Regions from separate parts of the Rosenbergiella sp. YN46 genome, predicted to be linked through region 3. Evidence: predicted binding sites of a transcription regulator. Region 3 holds the regulator's gene; each other region holds the start of a gene.

Region 1 (5,475 bases), on a different contig from region 3:
TATTGGCCAGCAGCACCTGCGAGGTGCAAATGTTGGAGTTCGCTTTCTCACGGCGGATATGCTGCTCGCGGGTCTGCATCGCCATACGTAACGCGGTCTGGCCGGATGCATCGCGGGATACGCCGATAATACGTCCTGGCATGGAACGTTTGAATTCATCGCGGGCGGCGAAGAAGGCCGCATGCGGGCCACCGTAGCCCATCGGCACCCCAAAGCGCTGGGCGGAACCAAAGGCAATATCCGCGCCCTGTTTACCGGGGGCGGTCAGCAGTACCAGCGCCATCAGATCGGCGGCGACGCTAACGATAATCTTGCGGCTCTTCAGTTCGGCGATAAGATCGCCATAGTCGTGAACTTCACCGGTGGTGCCTACCTGCTGGAGCAGCACGCCAAACAGATCCTGGTGTTCAGCCGCGCGCCGGGCCTCGTCGACGATCACCTCAAAACCGAAGGTTTCGGCACGGGTACGAACCACATCCAGAGTCTGGGGATGCACGTCCGCCGCCACAAAGAAACGGTTAGCGCCCTTTAGCTTGCTGGCGCGCTTCGCCATTGCCATAGCTTCAGCGGCAGCGGTCGCTTCATCCAGCAGAGAAGCCGAGGCGATATCCAGCCCGGTAAGATCCAGCGTTAACTGCTGGAAATTCAGCAGCGCCTCCAGGCGGCCCTGAGAGACTTCCGGCTGATACGGCGTATAAGCGGTATACCAGCCCGGATTTTCCAGCATATTGCGTAGAATCACCGGCGGCGTATGCACGGCGGCATAGCCCATGCCAATCCAGGATTTAAAACATTTATTACGGCAGGCGATGGCTTTCAGCTCCGCCAGCGCCTGGTATTCAGTTGCCGCCCCGGAGGTATCGGGCGGTTCGGCCAGCTGAATATCCGCTGGCACTATCTGCGCAATCAGCGCGTCCAGAGAGTCGGCTCCCACCACATCCAGCATCTGCTTACGCTGTTCGGAGGAAGGGCCAATATGCCTGTCGATAAAGGCTTCACTGTTTTCCAGTTGGCTTAGAATCTGAGTCATGAGCTGTGCTTCCGGGTCGCAAAGGGCAAAAATAACAGGGGCCAGGAGATGTCCGGCCCCACGTTTGCTCTCACTAATTCAGGATGCGGACAGGCGACAAGTGAGCACATCCCCGGGAACATAGATGACTATGTTCCCGGGGTGAGAGCACGCCGCCAACGTGCCTGCAGCCTGAAGTATGACGAGCAAATTATTCGTCCAACAGGGCGGTATAGGCTTCGGCGTCAAGCAACGCAGCGACTTCTGCTTCATCGCTGGCTTTAATTTTAAAAATCCAGCCGCCTTCATAAGGTTCACTGTTCACCAGTTCCGGGGAGTCGCTCAGTTCATCATTTACCGCGACAATTTCACCGCTCACCGGCGCATAGATATCCGACGCCGCCTTAACGGATTCCGCGACCGCGCAGTCGTCTCCCGCGCTAACCGTGGCGCCCTGTTCCGGCAGGTCGATGAACACCATATCGCCCAACAGTTCCTGGGCATGCTCGGTAATGCCGACGGTGTAAGTGCCATCGGCTTCCTTACGCAGCCATTCGTGCTCTTTGCTGTATTTCAGTTCGTTCGGCACATTGCTCATTTTTGTTCTCCTGAATTGTTCGGTATCCACTGCGGGCGGCCTTCAATATGGCGTGAGGCCGGCCCTAATTTGCTAAAGCGATATCACATCGGTTACGCGACTGGTTTACCCGCGCGCACAAAAACAGGTTTAGTGACTTTTACCGGCATCTCGCGATTGCGGATCTGCACGATGGCGGTGTCGCCAATGCCCGCCGGCACTCGCGCCAGCGCAATGCTGTAGCCCAGGGTCGGCGAAAAAGAGCCGCTGGTGATCTTCCCTTCCCGCAAATTGCCTTCGGCATCGGTAAAGCGTACCGGTAGGTCATTACGCAGTACGCCCTTATCGGTCATCACCAGACCAACCAGCTGTTCGGTGCCCTGCTCGCGCTGCGCCTCCAGCACCTCGCGGCCGATAAAGTCACGATCCGTCGGTTCCCAGGCGATAGTCCAGCCCATATTCGCCGCCAGCGGCGATACGCCTTCGTCCATCTCCTGGCCATACAGGTTCATACCGGCTTCAAGACGCAGCGTATCCCTGGCGCCAAGGCCGCAGGGCTTCACGCCCGCTGTCACCAGCTGCTGCCAGAACTCCGCCGCCTGTTCATTGGGCAGGGCTATCTCATAGCCCGCTTCGCCGGTATAACCGGTAGTAGCGATAAACAGGGAACCGGCCTGGACGCCAAAAAATGGCTTCATTCCTTCTACTGCCGCGCGCTGCTGGTCGTTGAACAGGCTGGCTGCTTTGGCCTGGGCGTCAGGCCCCTGAACGGCGATCAGCGCCAGATCGTCACGTACGGTAATCTCCACCTCGTAGTCAGTCGCGTGGCGGGAGATCCAGGCCAGGTCTTTTTCACGGGTGGCGGAATTCACCACCAGTCGGAACCAGTCATCGGCAAGGAAATAGACAATGAGATCGTCGATAACGCCGGCAGAGGCATTAAGCATGGCGGTATAAAGCGCCTTGCCCGGTTTGGTCAGTTTGGCGACGTCGTTCGCCAGCAGATAACGCAGGAACTCCCGGGTACGGCTACCGCGCAGATCGACAATGGTCATATGGGAGACATCGAACATCCCGGCATCGGTACGCACCGCATGGTGTTCGTCGAGCTGGGAACCGTAGTGCAGCGGCATCATCCAGCCGTGGAAGTCCACCATGCGCGCACCGCAGAGATTATGCTGTTCAAACAAAGGGGTCTGTTGAGCCATCTTTTCCTCGTTTTCCATTCAGATGGGCGGCAATGTTCGTCCGCCAAAACAACGGGCGAAACCCGGCGCCGATGCCACAACGGACATGGACGCAAACGTTACCTTTGCATTGAACTTACCACCGAAAGGACGGCTGAACCATAAGCAGACACATTAGCGAATGGCGCCAGGGATGTACGAAGGAGACAGAGAGTCCAACTGGGAAAACGCGAAACAACGCACACAATCGCGCAATTTTCGGGTCAAAAACCAGAATCAGATAACATTTATGATAAAAATAAAAACAATTTCACTACATCGCACTATGCCTGGAATAAAAAAAACTAATGCGAAACAGGCAATGAAATTAGAATATTTCAAATGAGGCAGTGCTCCCGGCGGATGCCGGGAGCAGGAGAGTGGCAGAACCTGTTTCAGTTGGCTATTTTAGCCACTCTGGCAAATCATTCAGCCCCATCGCCTGGCGGATCAACTGAGGCTTCACACCGGGCAGCGTATCGGCCAGCTTCAGCCCCAGGTCGCGTAGCAGCTTCTTCGCCGGATTATTACCTGCAAACAGCTCCCGGAAGCTCTGCATACCCGCCAGCATCAGCGCGGCGCTGTGCTTACGGCTGCGCTCGTAGCGCCGCAGATAGAGGTGCTGACCAATATCCTTACCGCCTGCGTGCAGCCTGCGCAGTTCGGCAATCAATTCCGCTGCGTCCATAAAGCCCAGATTTACCCCCTGCCCCGCCAGTGGATGAATGGTGTGCGCGGCATCGCCCAACAGCGCCAGACGATGACCGGCAAACTGGCGGGCATAGCGACCCATCAGCGGAAAGACCTGACGCTCGCTTTCAAGCTGACACAGGCCAAGACGCATATCAAACGCCACCGACAGCGCCTGATTAAAGGTCGCTTCATCAACCTGCTGCATCCGCTCGGCTTCGAGCGGCGGCAGCGACCAGACAATAGAACTTTGACAAGGATCGCTCAGAGGCAAAAACGCCAGAATGCCGGAGCCATGGAACACCTGACGCGCCACGGCCTGATGGGGTTCCGCGCTACGGATGGTGGCAACCAGCGCATGATGCCGATAGTCCCAAAAGGTTAGCGGAATATCGGCCTGCTGACGCAGCCAGGAGTTCGCGCCGTCTGCGCCCACCACCAGTCGGGCGGTCAGCATATTGCCATCCTTCAGGGTCAGGAAAGCCTCATTTTCTCCCCAGGCGACCTGCTGCATGTGCGCCGGCGCCATTAGCGTTATATCGGCGCACTGTTGAGCCTGTTCCCATAACGCCTGATGAATCACGGCATTCTCGATGATGTAGCCCAGGTGGCTAAAGCCAAAGCTGCTGTCGTCAAAGGCGATACGCCCAAAGCTGTCGCTGTCCCACACTTCCATGCCGTGGTAGCAGCTGGCGCGCTGCAAAATCGTCGGCCATACGCCGAGGTGGGTCAGCAATTTCTCGCTGGCGCCGTTTATCGCCGAAACCCGCAGCGCCGGTGGCGCCTGGGGATCCAGCGCTTCCGGCACCTGCTGCTCCAGAACGGCAACACGCAGGCCACTGCCCTCCAGGCCGCAGGCAAGGGCCAGCCCCACCATGCCGCCGCCGACAATTGCCACATCTACGCTTTGCACTATGACTCTCCTTAACGAACCACCCTACCCAGGGTACGATGCGCCAGCGCATCGCGCACCGGCGTAAGATAATCCATCGCCATCAGGCCAAGATTGCGCCCCACCACCAGCGGCGCCCAGCTATTGGCAAAGAGCTGCACCAGACCGTCGGTCACGCCGACGGTAGCAGCCCGATCCTGACGACGGCGAGACTGGTAACGCTCCAGCACCGGCCACAGACCAATGTCCTCGCCCTGGCGCCATGCCGCAGTCAGGATTTCGGCCAGCGTCATCACATCGCGCATGCCCAGGTTAAAACCCTGCCCGGCAATGGGGTGCAACGTCTGGGCCGCATTGCCGACCAGTGCCAGACGATGGGTAGCCTTACGATCGGCCCGGGTCAGCGCCAGCGGATAGCTGCTGCGGGCGCCGGCGTGAGTTATTCGTCCCAGACGCCAGCCGAAAGCCCGCTGTAGCTCATTGCAGAAGCGCTCATCGCTCCAGGCCATGACCTTATCCTGACGGTCACGACGGTGGCACCATACCAGCGAGCAGCGATTTTGCGACATCGGCAACATCGCCAGCGGGCCGTCAGGGGTGAAACGCTCCCAGGCGCGCCCCTGATGCGCCATAGCAGTGGTGACGTTAGCAATAACGGCAACCTGATCGTAATCCTGCTGGTTCCAGCGAATGCCGCAACCGGCAGCCAGCGGCGAACGCGAACCATCCGCAGCCACCAGCACCTGACCGGTCAGCGTTTTCCCGCTTTCCAGCGTCACCGTCACCTCCTGCTGCGTGCGATGGCAGCCCGCTACCCTATCGGGGCAGTGTAGCGTCACACCCGGAGCCTCGCGCAGAAGATTAAACAGGCGCAGCCCGACGTCATGGAGTTCCACCACCTGACCCAATGCCTCAGTCTGATAGTCGCGCGCCTCCAGAATCACCGCGCCAGCGTGGCCGCGATCGCTGACCTGAACCTGCTCAATGGCAGTACCAATACCAGCAAGCGCGGGCCAGACGCCGATCTGCGCCAGCAACCGGCAGGTACCTTCAGCCAGCGCAATCGCCCGGGCATCAAAGC
Region 2 (5,475 bases), on a different contig from region 3:
AGATCGGGGATCAGCGAACACATGCCGCGCACCAGCAGATTCACGGGGACACCGGAACTGGAGGCGGCATACAACCGATCCACCAGGCCTTTATCGACCAGGTTATTCAGCTTCAGAGTAATGCCTGAAGGCAGTCCCTGTTGCGCGTTGGCGATTTCGTTATCCACCAGTTCGTAGAGCAGGCGACGCGAGTTCTGTGGCGAAACCATCAGGTGGTCGAAGCTCACGGGTCGATAGGGGTTTTCAATAAAGTTAAATACCCGGCGCACCTCGTTGGTAATACGGGCGTCGGCAGTCAGCAGCGAGTAGTCGGTATAAAGACGCGCAGTCTTTTCGTTGAAGTTGCCGGTACCGATATGGGCGTAGCGTACCACCTGCTCGCCTTCGCGCCGGGAGATCAAAAACAGCTTGGCGTGAATTTTCAGTCCCGGCGCTGAAAAGATGACGTGCACCCCGGCTTCGGTCAGGCGTTTGGCCCAGTGAATGTTGGCCTCTTCATCGAAGCGCGCCTGAAGCTCCACCACCACCGTGACCTTTTTGCCGTTGTGGGCGGCGTGGATCATTGAATCGATAATGCGCGAATCTTTGGCCACCCGATAGATATTGATTTTGATAGAAATCACATTTGGATCGAAGGAGGCCTGGCGCAGTAATTCCAGAACGTGTTCGAAGGTGTGGTAGGGATAATACAGCAGTACATCGCGTTCGCGGATGGCGTCGAAACCGTTACGGAAACGATCGAACCAGATATGACGCAGACGCGGCATCGGCTTATTCACCAGGTTGGCTTTACCCACGTTGGGAAAGTCGATGAAGTCCTTAAAATTGTGGTAGCGGCCACCGGGAATAATAGAGTCATAGCGCGAGATCGACAGTTTGTCGGCCAGCAGCTGCACCATGGCGTCCGGCATATCGCGCTGATATACGAAGCGTACCGGCTCGGCGGTCAGGCGCTGCTTCAGGCTGGAGGACATTAATTCCAGCATTCCTGACTCCATTTCATGCAACAGCTCGTATTCGGCGTCGCGGGTCATTTTCATGGAGTAGGCGTTCAGGGCGTCGTAGTCGAAGAAACCGCTAAAGATCTCATCCAGGCAGTAGCGCATGATGTTATCCAGCAGGATCATTGGCTTCCGGCGGCGCGGTGTTTCTGGCGGCAGGTTAACGAAGCGCGGCACCTTATCGGAAGGGATCTCCAGCAGCGCATACTTAATATCCGAGCCGCGAATGATTTCGACCGTCAGGTAGGTGTAATCGTCTTTCAGAAACTGAACCAGATCGGTTTCCCGGGTAATCAGGATCGGCGTAATGTGCGGACGCAAATAGTGCTTAAAATAATGGCGCAGCCAGTTCTGTTGGTTAGGGGAAAGCTGGCGCTCGTTAATCAGGAAAATCTGGTTACGCGCCATTTCCAGCAGCAGGTCGTTATATAGACCGTCGAACTCCTGATCCGCCTTTAGCACCCGGGCCTGGATTTTGCTCAGCAGATGGCGGGAATTGGAGTGGGTTCCCTGCTCCTCGTTAATCAGAATCCGCCGTTTCAGTTCGGCAAAGCGTACCTTGTAAAACTCATCCAGGTTATTGGAATAGATGCCCAGAAAACGCATGCGCTCGATAAGGGGATTCGACTTATCCGCCGCTTCCTGGAGCACGCGCTCGTTAAAGGATAACCAGCTTAGTTCTTTCTCAATGTACAGCTTTTCCTGACCCATGCGACTCACACTCCGTTTGGTTGGCTCCCGTTTCCGGACGTGGAAAATCCGTCTCGGCGCCTATTATGGCGAGCAATATCCGGGAATGTCCAACGCCAGGCAGAAGTATCGGACAAGACTCTCCTTCCCGGGCGGGAAGGAGAGGGGTTATTCGTCAGCGGCGTAACCCTGGGGAGGCAGGCGCTGCCCGTCCAGCCAGGCGGCGCTGTCGCGCATGCTCAGCCGGCCATTCAGAAACCAGCCGATCGCCAGCGGGTAGATAGCATGCTCCTGATGCTGAACCCGGGCGATCACGGTTTCTTCGTCATCGCCGTCAAAGATGGGCACCCGGGCCTGGAGAATTACTGGGCCGCCATCCAGCTCTTCGGTCACGAAGTGCACCGAGGTGCCGTGCTCGCGATCGCCGTTGTTCAGCGCCTGGCGATGGGTATGCAGACCGGGGTATTTCGGCAGCAGGGAAGGGTGGATATTAAGCAGACGGCCGCGGTAGTGAGCCACGAAGGCGGGGCTGAGAATGCGCATATAGCCCGCCAGTACCACCAGATCGGGGGCGTGCTCATCAATCTGCGCCATTAGCGCCCGATCATAGGCTTCACGATCCGGATAGTCGCCGGGCGAGAGCGCAAACGCGGCGATATCTGCCGCGCGAGCGCGCTCAAGACCGTAAGCATCGGCTTTATTGCTGAATACTGCCTCAATGGTGCCGTCGATTCGTTGCCGCTGGCAGGCGTCGATAATTGCCTGCAGGTTGCTTCCATTGCCCGAAATAAGCACCACTATCTTTTTCATTACCCGATAACCACGCGTTGTTCAGAGTCGGAGGCCCTGATAATACCGATTTTCCATGCCTTTTCACCTGCCGCGTTAAGCAGAGCGATGGCTTTTTCGGCGGCATCAGGCGCCAGTGCGATAACCATACCTACGCCGCAGTTAAAGGTGCGGTACATTTCATGGCGGCTAACGTTGCCCGCCTGCTGGAGCCAGTCGAATATCGCCGGCCACTGCCAGCTGGATTCATCGATGACCGCCTGAGTATTGTCCGGCAGAACGCGCGGAATGTTTTCCCAGAAACCGCCGCCGGTCAGGTGGGCGATAGCGTGAACGTCGCACTGTTCGATAAGTTTAAGCACCGATTTCACATAGATACGAGTCGGCGCCAGCAGGTGATCCGCCAGCGGCTGGCCGTCGAGTTGGGTAGTGAGCGGGTCGCAGCCGCTGACTTCGACAATCTTACGTACCAGCGAGTAACCGTTGGAGTGCGGGCCGCTGGAGCCGAGTGCTACCAGCACGTCGCCATCGGCCACTTTGGTTCCGTCGATAATCTCCGATTTCTCTACCACGCCGACGCAGAAACCCGCTACGTCGTAATCTTCGCCGTGGTACATGCCGGGCATTTCAGCGGTTTCACCCCCGACCAGCGCGCAGCCCGCCTGAAGACAGCCTTCGGCGATGCCGCCGACGACGCTTGCCGCGGTATCCACATCCAGCTTACCGGTAGCGTAGTAGTCAAGGAAGAACAGCGGCTCAGCCCCCTGAACTACCAGATCGTTGACGCACATGGCCACCAGATCGATGCCGATGGTGTCATGACGTTTCAGATCCATCGCCAGACGCAGCTTGGTGCCGACGCCATCAGTACCGGAAACCAGCACCGGTTCGCGGTATTTCTGCGGCAGAGCACACAGTGCGCCAAAGCCGCCAAGCCCCCCCATGACTTCCGGGCGGCGGGTTTTCTTCACCACCCCTTTGATTCGGTCGACCAGTGCATTGCCCGCATCGATATCAACACCGGCGTCTTTATAGCTGAGAGAGGTTTTATCGGTCATAAGGTCAGGTTCCAGCGCGGTAGAAAAAATCGCGGTGATTCTAACAGCCCAGGCAAACGTTTGCGAGCCCTTCCGTTAATGAAACATTCCTGTTCCGGATCGGTAAGGTACCAGGGGATGGAACAGGGCTCTGCTCTATACTGATCCGAAATCGCTTGATCCCGATCAAGCGTCTCAGGTATGGCGCTGCGGCGAAAAAGCGGTATAATCCGGCGATTTTTTTTTACGCGGCTGACGCATTTGGGGAGATAGAGCATGAAGATTGTGGAAGTGAAACACCCACTCGTAAAACACAAACTGGGTTTGATGCGCGACGTGGATATCAGCACTAAACGTTTTCGTGAGCTCGCCTCGGAAGTGGGAAGTCTGCTGACCTACGAAGCGACGGCCGGTCTGGAAACCGAAACGGTGACTATCGAAGGCTGGAACGGCCCGGTGGACATTGAGCAGATCAAAGGTAAGAAGATCACCGTGGTGCCGATTCTGCGCGCCGGTCTTGGCATGATGGAAGGCGTACTGGAAAACGTACCGAGCGCGCGCATCAGCGTGGTGGGCGTTTACCGCGACGAAGAAACTCTGGAGCCGGTACCTTACTTCCAGAAGCTGGCTTCGCAGATCGACGAACGTATGGCGCTGGTGGTGGATCCGATGCTGGCGACCGGTGGCTCAATGATAGCGACTATCGATCTGCTGAAAAAAGCGGGCTGCCACAATATTAAGGTGCTGGTACTGGTCGCGGCGCCGGAAGGCCTGGCAGCGCTGGAGAAAGTTCACCCGGATGTTGAGGTATACACGGCCTCTATCGATCAGGGACTCAACGAACACGGATACATTATTCCGGGCCTCGGCGATGCCGGGGATAAGATATTTGGCACCAAATAATTGATTCAGCCGACTTTCACAGTCGGCTTTTTTTTGGATTTTCTTTCTCAGTTCATCACACAGAGGATATTGTTATGACGCGCCGTGCTATCGGGGTGAGTGAAAGACCGCCGCTGTTACAGACGCTCCCACTCAGTCTGCAGCATCTGTTTGCCATGTTCGGATCCACCGTACTGGTGCCGATTATGTTTCATATCAACCCAGCAACGGTTCTGCTGTTCAACGGCATCGGCACCCTGCTCTATCTGGTTATCTGTAAAGGGAAAATTCCGGCCTATCTGGGCTCCAGCTTCGCCTTTATTTCACCGGTATTGCTGCTGTTGCCGCTTGGCTATGAGCTGGCGCTGGGCGGCTTTATCGCCTGTGGCGTGCTGTTCTGTCTGGTGGCGCTGATTGTGAAAAAGGCGGGTACCGGCTGGCTGGACGTGATGTTTCCACCGGCGGCGATGGGGGCCATCGTGGCGGTTATCGGTCTGGAGCTGGCGGGCGTGGCCGCCAATATGGCGGGTATGCTGCCTGCCGACGGTCAGTCGGTGGATGGCACCACGCTCTCTATTGCGCTGGTGACCCTGGGCGTTACTGTCTTTAGTTCGGTTATTTTCCGCGGTTTCCTTGCGATTATCCCGATTCTTATCGGCGTGCTGGTGGGCTATGCCTTCTCTTTCTATATGGGCGTGGTGGACGTGACGCCGATTCGTGAAGCGCACTGGTTCGCACTGCCCACCTTCTATACACCAAAATTTGAGTGGTTCGCGGTGCTGACCATTCTGCCCGCTGCGCTGGTGGTGATTGCCGAGCATGTCGGCCACCTGGTGGTGACCGGAAATATTGTGCGTAAGGATCTGGTGCGCTCCCCGGGCCTGCATCGTTCGATGTTCGCTAATGGATTTTCCACCGTGATCTCTGGTTTCTTCGGCTCTACGCCGAACACCACCTATGGCGAAAACATCGGCGTGATGGCGATTACTAAGGTGTACAGCACCTGGGTGATCGGCGGTGCGGCTATCCTTGCGATTCTGCTCTCCTGCGTCGGTAAACTGGCGGCGGCGATCCAG
Region 3 (5,475 bases):
GACCGTGCTGGCAAAAGCCTGCATCGCCGCCGGGATCGACTTCGACGGCGAACAGGCGCACTCTGCGCTCTACGACACCGAACGCACGGCGCAACTGTTCTGTGAAATCGTCAACCGCTGGAAGCGGCTGGGCGGCTGGCCGCTGCCTCAGGTCGAAAGCGACGAGGTATAAGTCACAGCCACAAAAAAGGCGGTTCATCATGAACCGCCTTTTTATCAGTCAAAGAGCGACTTATTCCGCGTCGGACTCTTCCGACTTATGCTTTGCGGCGGTTTCTTTGATAAGCGTTTGCAGCTCGCCGGCCTGATACATCTGGATGATGATATCGCAACCGCCAACCAGTTCGCCTTCCACCCACAGTTGCGGAAAGGTCGGCCAGTTAGCATATTTCGGCAGCTCGGCGCGAATATCCGGATTCTGCAAAATATCCACGTAGGCGAAGCGCTCGCCGCAGGCGGCCAGCGCCTGAACAGCCTGAGCAGAGAAGCCACAGCTGGGCAACTTCGGCGACCCCTTCATGTACAGCAGGATGGGGTTCTCGTTAATCTGGCGCTCAATTTTTTCGATAGTGGTGCTCATTGTCATGCTTCCTCAAGCTTTTTACGGCGTTAGCCTTACATTGTAGCCACTCACGGCCAGTGGTAAAACACCCGCTTTCACAGGGTTATCGCCATGACGGCCACGCGTGGGAAAAGCTGCATACAGAATAACACTTTACTCGCGGGCGCGTGAACATTCCCCAGCCAGGATCGGCACGGTTTTATTCGGTTGATGGTGAAAAAAACGAATAGCCTCCCCCACCGTCACGTCTGGAAACAAAAAACCCGCTTCCCGCATGCGGTTTCAGTAGATTAAAATCCCCTGACGCTCAGAGACGACGCCGCCCGGCGCCGCACTAACCATCGTTCAGGAAGATAACGAGTGGCCCGAAAAAGAAAATTTGCGCTTACCGTTTGCGCGCTGTTCCTGGGCAGCGCCCTGGTGGCTCCTGCCCAGGCTGCGGGACACAGCCACCAGACGACACAGCACAAGGCTCGCCCCCATAAGTCAGGTACCCGTCATAAGCCGGCGCTGCGCACCAGCAAACGCCACGCCAGCGCCCGCAGTAATAAACACACCGCTCAGCGAAAAAACCGCGCTCACGCCACAGACGCCTCAATAGCCAGCGCTCACAGAGCCAGAATCGAAAAGGCCCGCAAACTGGCAATGAGTAAATTAATGAATCAGTTGGGAAAACCCTATCACTGGGGAGGAAGTTCGCCGCGTACCGGTTTTGATTGCAGCGGTCTGGTCTGGTATGCCTATAAAGATCTGGTCAATATCCGCATCCCCCGCACCGCCAACGAAATGTATCACCTGCGCGACGCAGCACCGGTGAATCGCGGCGAGCTACAGCGCGGCGATCTGGTTTTCTTCCGCATTCGCGGCCGCGGCGCCGCCGATCACGTAGGGGTCTATGTGGGAAATGGCAAGTTTATCCAGTCGCCGCGCACCGGGCGCGATATCCAGATAACCTCTCTGAGTGACGACTACTGGCAGCGCCACTACATTGGCGCCCGCCGGGTTATGACCCCGAACACTCTGCGCTAACGCGTGGATTCGCCCCCTGGGTTCAAGGGGGCGTCGTTTTCATTACTCGGCATCCACGGCCAGCGTCCGCTCCGACGTCTTACGCGACGAAAACAGCACCAGTAGTAGTCCCAGTGCGGCGATAATGCCGCCCATCACCGGAACAAAGCCGTATCCCAGCCCACCGGAGATTACCGCACCGCCCGCCGCCGCGCCCAGCGCGTTACCGAGGTTAAAAGCACCAATATTGACCGACGAAGAGAGCCCCGGCGCTTCATGGGCTACGCGCATCACCCGCATCTGCAGCGGCGGAACCACGGCAAAGGTTGCCGCGCCCCAAACTACCATGGCGATAGCGGCGCCGACCTCGCTGCGCGCAAGCCAGGGTATCGCCACCATAATCACGGTCAACAGCAGCAGAAAACCTTTCAGAGTACCGTTAACCGAACGGTCAGCGCAGCGGCCGCCCAGATAGTTACCCAGCGAAAATCCCAGCCCCACCAGCACCAACATCCCGGTAGTGAAACCCGGTGATGCGTGAGTCACGCGCTGAAGTACCGGTGCGATATAGGTATAAAGGGTAAACATCGCCCCTGCGCCCAGAACCGTGGTCAGCAGCGCCATTAATACCTGAGGACGCATCAGTACTCCCAGCTCGCGCTTCACGTCCGGACGAGCCCCAGCGCCGCCCGCAGGCAGTGACAGCCACAGGCTCAGCATCGCGATCGCGCCCAGACCGGCGGTGGCAAGGAAGGACATACGCCAGCCGATGGCGCTGCCCAGCCAGGTCGCAGCTGGCACGCCGCCGATGTTAGCGATAGTCAGTCCCATAAACATAGTGGCTACCGCGCTGGCCTGCTTCTCTTTGGGTACCAGGCTCGCCGCCACTACCGATCCCAGTCCAAAGAAAGCGCCGTGGTTAAGGCTGGTGATAATGCGGGAAAGCAGAAGCATGCCATAATTCGGCGCCAGCGCTGACAGCAGGTTGCCGACAATAAAGATTCCCATCAGAAACAGCAGCGCACTGCGTCTGGCACGATGCGATAGCAGTAGCGTCATCAGCGGCGCGCCAACCATTACGCCAATTGCGTAAGCGCTAATCAGCATACCGGCCACGGGAATGGAAACCCCTACGCCATCGGCGATCACCGGTAATAAGCCCATAGGGGAAAATTCTGTTGTTCCTATACCAAATGCCCCGATGGCCAGCGCCAGTAAGGGGAAATTGACTTTCATTGTTATTTCTCCGGTAAATTCGGGAGACAGCTTCCGCAAGGGCGGAACTCACTGCTTCCGGATATCGTCAGGCGGAGAATAATGACAGTCTGAAGGGAAAAGTTAAAGTCGTGTTAAAAGCAAAAGGCTGTTGCGCAAATGGCAATAATAGAAAGGCCCGGATACGCAACAGGGCGCATCCGGGCCGGAGATTAATGCAGTACGGCGGTCAGGGCGCCGCCAACAATCACGCCAAGGGCGATAATGGTGGTGATCAGCGAGTATTTCAGATCGGTACTCATGCGTTTCTCCTGCTCCTTTTCCATATTTAGTGTAAGGACTGATTCATTTTCCCACAAACGGCTCTGAAAATCCTGCATCAAGTGGCTTTATATGCAGATTTCCTCTTCCACTTTTGGCGAAGATAGGACAAAATCCCCGGCTAACTTGTTTATGCGCCGTCCGGTTATGCCCTCCTCCCGTTTAATGTCGCCTCCCCGACATACCCGCAGCCCGAAAAGTTGCGCCCCGGGATAAGTCCAGGCAAACGATTAACCGGCCGGTATTCAGGAACCCAGGAAATGGCCGGGAGTGACGACTGATGGCAACAATTAAAGATGTGGCAAAGCGGGCAAACGTCTCCACCACGACGGTGTCACATGTCATTAATAAAACCCGCTTTGTCGCGGAAGAGACCCGTAATGCGGTATGGGCCGCCATCAAAGAGCTACATTACTCACCCAGCGCCGTAGCCCGCAGCCTGAAAGTGAATAACACCAGGACCATCGGGCTGTTGGCCACCAGCAGTGAAGCCCCCTACTTTGCGGAAATTATCGAGGCCATAGAGAAAAACTGTTTTGATACGGGCTACACCCTGGTACTGGGCAACGCCTGGAACAACCAGGAAAAGCAACGCGCCTACCTGTCGATGATGGCCCAGAAGCGCGTTGACGGCCTGCTGGTGATGTGTTCGGAATATCCGGAGCCGCTGCTGGAGATGCTCGAAGAGTACCGCCACATTCCGATGGTGGTGATGGACTGGGGCGAAGCGAAAGCCGATTTCACCGACTCGGTGATCGACAATGCCTTCGAAGGGGGTTACATGGCGGGACGCTATCTGATTGAACGCGGCCATCGCGATATCGGCGCGATCCCCGGCTCGCCGCACCGCAATACTGGCGCTGGCCGTCTGGCAGGCTTTAAAAAGGCGCTGGAAGAAGCGCGCATCAGACTGAACGAAAAATGGGTGGTTCAGGGCGACTTCGAGCCGGAATCCGGCTACCGCGCCATGCAGCAGATTCTGTCCGCGCCGCAGCGCCCCACGGCGGTATTCTGCGGCGGCGATGTAATGGCGATGGGCGCCCTGTGCGCCGCCGACGAAATGGGCCTGCGGGTTCCTCAGGATATTTCGATTATCGGTTATGACAATGTGCGCAACTCCCGTTACTTCACACCAGCGCTGACCACCATCCACCAGCCCAAGGATTCTCTGGGAGAAACGGCTTTTAATATGCTTATCGACCGTATCGTCAATAAGCGCGAGCAGTCCCGCACTCTGGAAGTTCACCCACGCCTGATTGAACGCCGCTCGGTGGCCGATGGCCCGTTCCGCGACTATCGGCGCTAACGCCAGGGAGCCCGCTCAGTCGGGCTCCTTCAGCCATTCCGCATTCAGCGTTTCGCTATCCCCCAGATAATCCAGCAGCCAGACCAGCACCGGCGACGCTTCATTCTGACGCCAGCTCAGACAGCAGGCGGCATCCGGAAAACGGTTTTCCAGGGTCAGCGCCGTCCAGCGACCACTTTTTATCCGAGGTTGCGCAATATGGGCCGGCACCATACCGACACACAACCCGGCATCCAGACACTCTTTTGCACTCTCCCAGTCCGGTACCACCATGCGGCGCTGGTTATCCAGTAGCCAGGTGGTACGCTTAGGCAGCGAACGCGAAGTATCCTCCAGCACCAGCGAAGGCCAGCGCCGCAGCCGTTCGTCATCCAGCGGTCCCCTCTCTTCTGCCAGCGGATGACTGGCCGCCACCACGCAATGCCAGCGCAGCATCCCCATATCCCGAAACGCGTAACGCCCCCCAACAGGCACCGCCCGGGTAGCGCCGATCGCCAGCTCCACGCGCCCGTCTTCCAGCGCATCCCACACGCCGTTAAACACTTCACGGGAAACCAGCAGCTCCACATCGGGAAAATGGCGATAGAAATCCAGCACCAGCTGGCGGATACGCGCCGGTTTGACGATGTTATCCACGGCGATGGAAAACTGACCGCGCCAGCCGTTGGCTATCTGCTGACAGCGCTGGCGAGTGGCGAGCATTTTTTTGATAACTTCTCGCCCCTCGCGCAGAAAAAAGGCCCCGGCCTCCGTCAGTTCAACATCGCGGTGGCGGCGCACGAACAGCGGTACCGCCAGCCATGTCTCTAACTGACGCACGGTATAGCTGACCGCCGAAGGCACCCGATGCAGCTCCTGAGCCGCCGAACTAAAGCTGCCGTTACGAGCAACGGCATCTACCACTTCCAGTGAGTATTCTGACCACATATCTGCCTGCAAAAAATTTGAATGCAACAGGCAAATATTAGCGTTTCACAAGCGATAGCGCACTCCTTACACTGCACCCATTGTTTGTGTATCACCAGAAAAAGCGTTAGAGAAAAATCATGCGATCTGGAAAAGG

Evidence for each region. The regulator PurR, encoded in region 3, represses purine synthesis genes. The targets are predictions, from matches to a motif close to CANGCAAACGTTTGCNTG.
Region 1: gcvT (glycine cleavage system aminomethyltransferase GcvT) is a predicted target of PurR. The motif match lies at 2,883-2,900, and genes of this name have one in related genera.
Region 2: purM (phosphoribosylformylglycinamidine cyclo-ligase) is a predicted target of PurR. The motif match lies at 3,588-3,605, and genes of this name have one in related genera.

What each region holds. Positions count from the first base shown of each region.
Region 1 is NZ_JAZHEE010000038.1:25,696-31,170, forward strand. Features, by position in the region: gene gcvP (aminomethyl-transferring glycine dehydrogenase) at 1-1,030, opposite strand, end outside; gene gcvH (glycine cleavage system protein GcvH) at 1,221-1,607, opposite strand; gene gcvT (glycine cleavage system aminomethyltransferase GcvT) at 1,700-2,794, opposite strand; gene ubiI (FAD-dependent 2-octaprenylphenol hydroxylase) at 3,216-4,415, opposite strand; gene ubiH (2-octaprenyl-6-methoxyphenyl hydroxylase) at 4,427-5,475, opposite strand, start outside.
Region 2 is NZ_JAZHEE010000016.1:28,512-33,986, reverse strand. Features, by position in the region: gene ppk1 (polyphosphate kinase 1) at 1-1,712, opposite strand, end outside; gene purN (phosphoribosylglycinamide formyltransferase) at 1,860-2,501, opposite strand; gene purM (phosphoribosylformylglycinamidine cyclo-ligase) at 2,501-3,538, opposite strand; gene upp (uracil phosphoribosyltransferase) at 3,794-4,420, shown strand; gene uraA (uracil permease) at 4,495-5,475, shown strand, end outside.
Region 3 is NZ_JAZHEE010000021.1:21,066-26,540, forward strand. Features, by position in the region: gene rnt (ribonuclease T) at 1-172, shown strand, start outside; gene V3W49_RS14810 (Grx4 family monothiol glutaredoxin) at 233-580, opposite strand; gene V3W49_RS14815 (C40 family peptidase) at 923-1,591, shown strand; gene V3W49_RS14820 (MFS transporter) at 1,634-2,806, opposite strand; gene cydH (cytochrome bd-I oxidase subunit CydH) at 2,998-3,087, opposite strand; gene purR (HTH-type transcriptional repressor PurR) at 3,387-4,412, shown strand; gene punR (DNA-binding transcriptional activator PunR) at 4,428-5,339, opposite strand; gene punC (purine nucleoside transporter PunC) at 5,459-5,475, shown strand, end outside.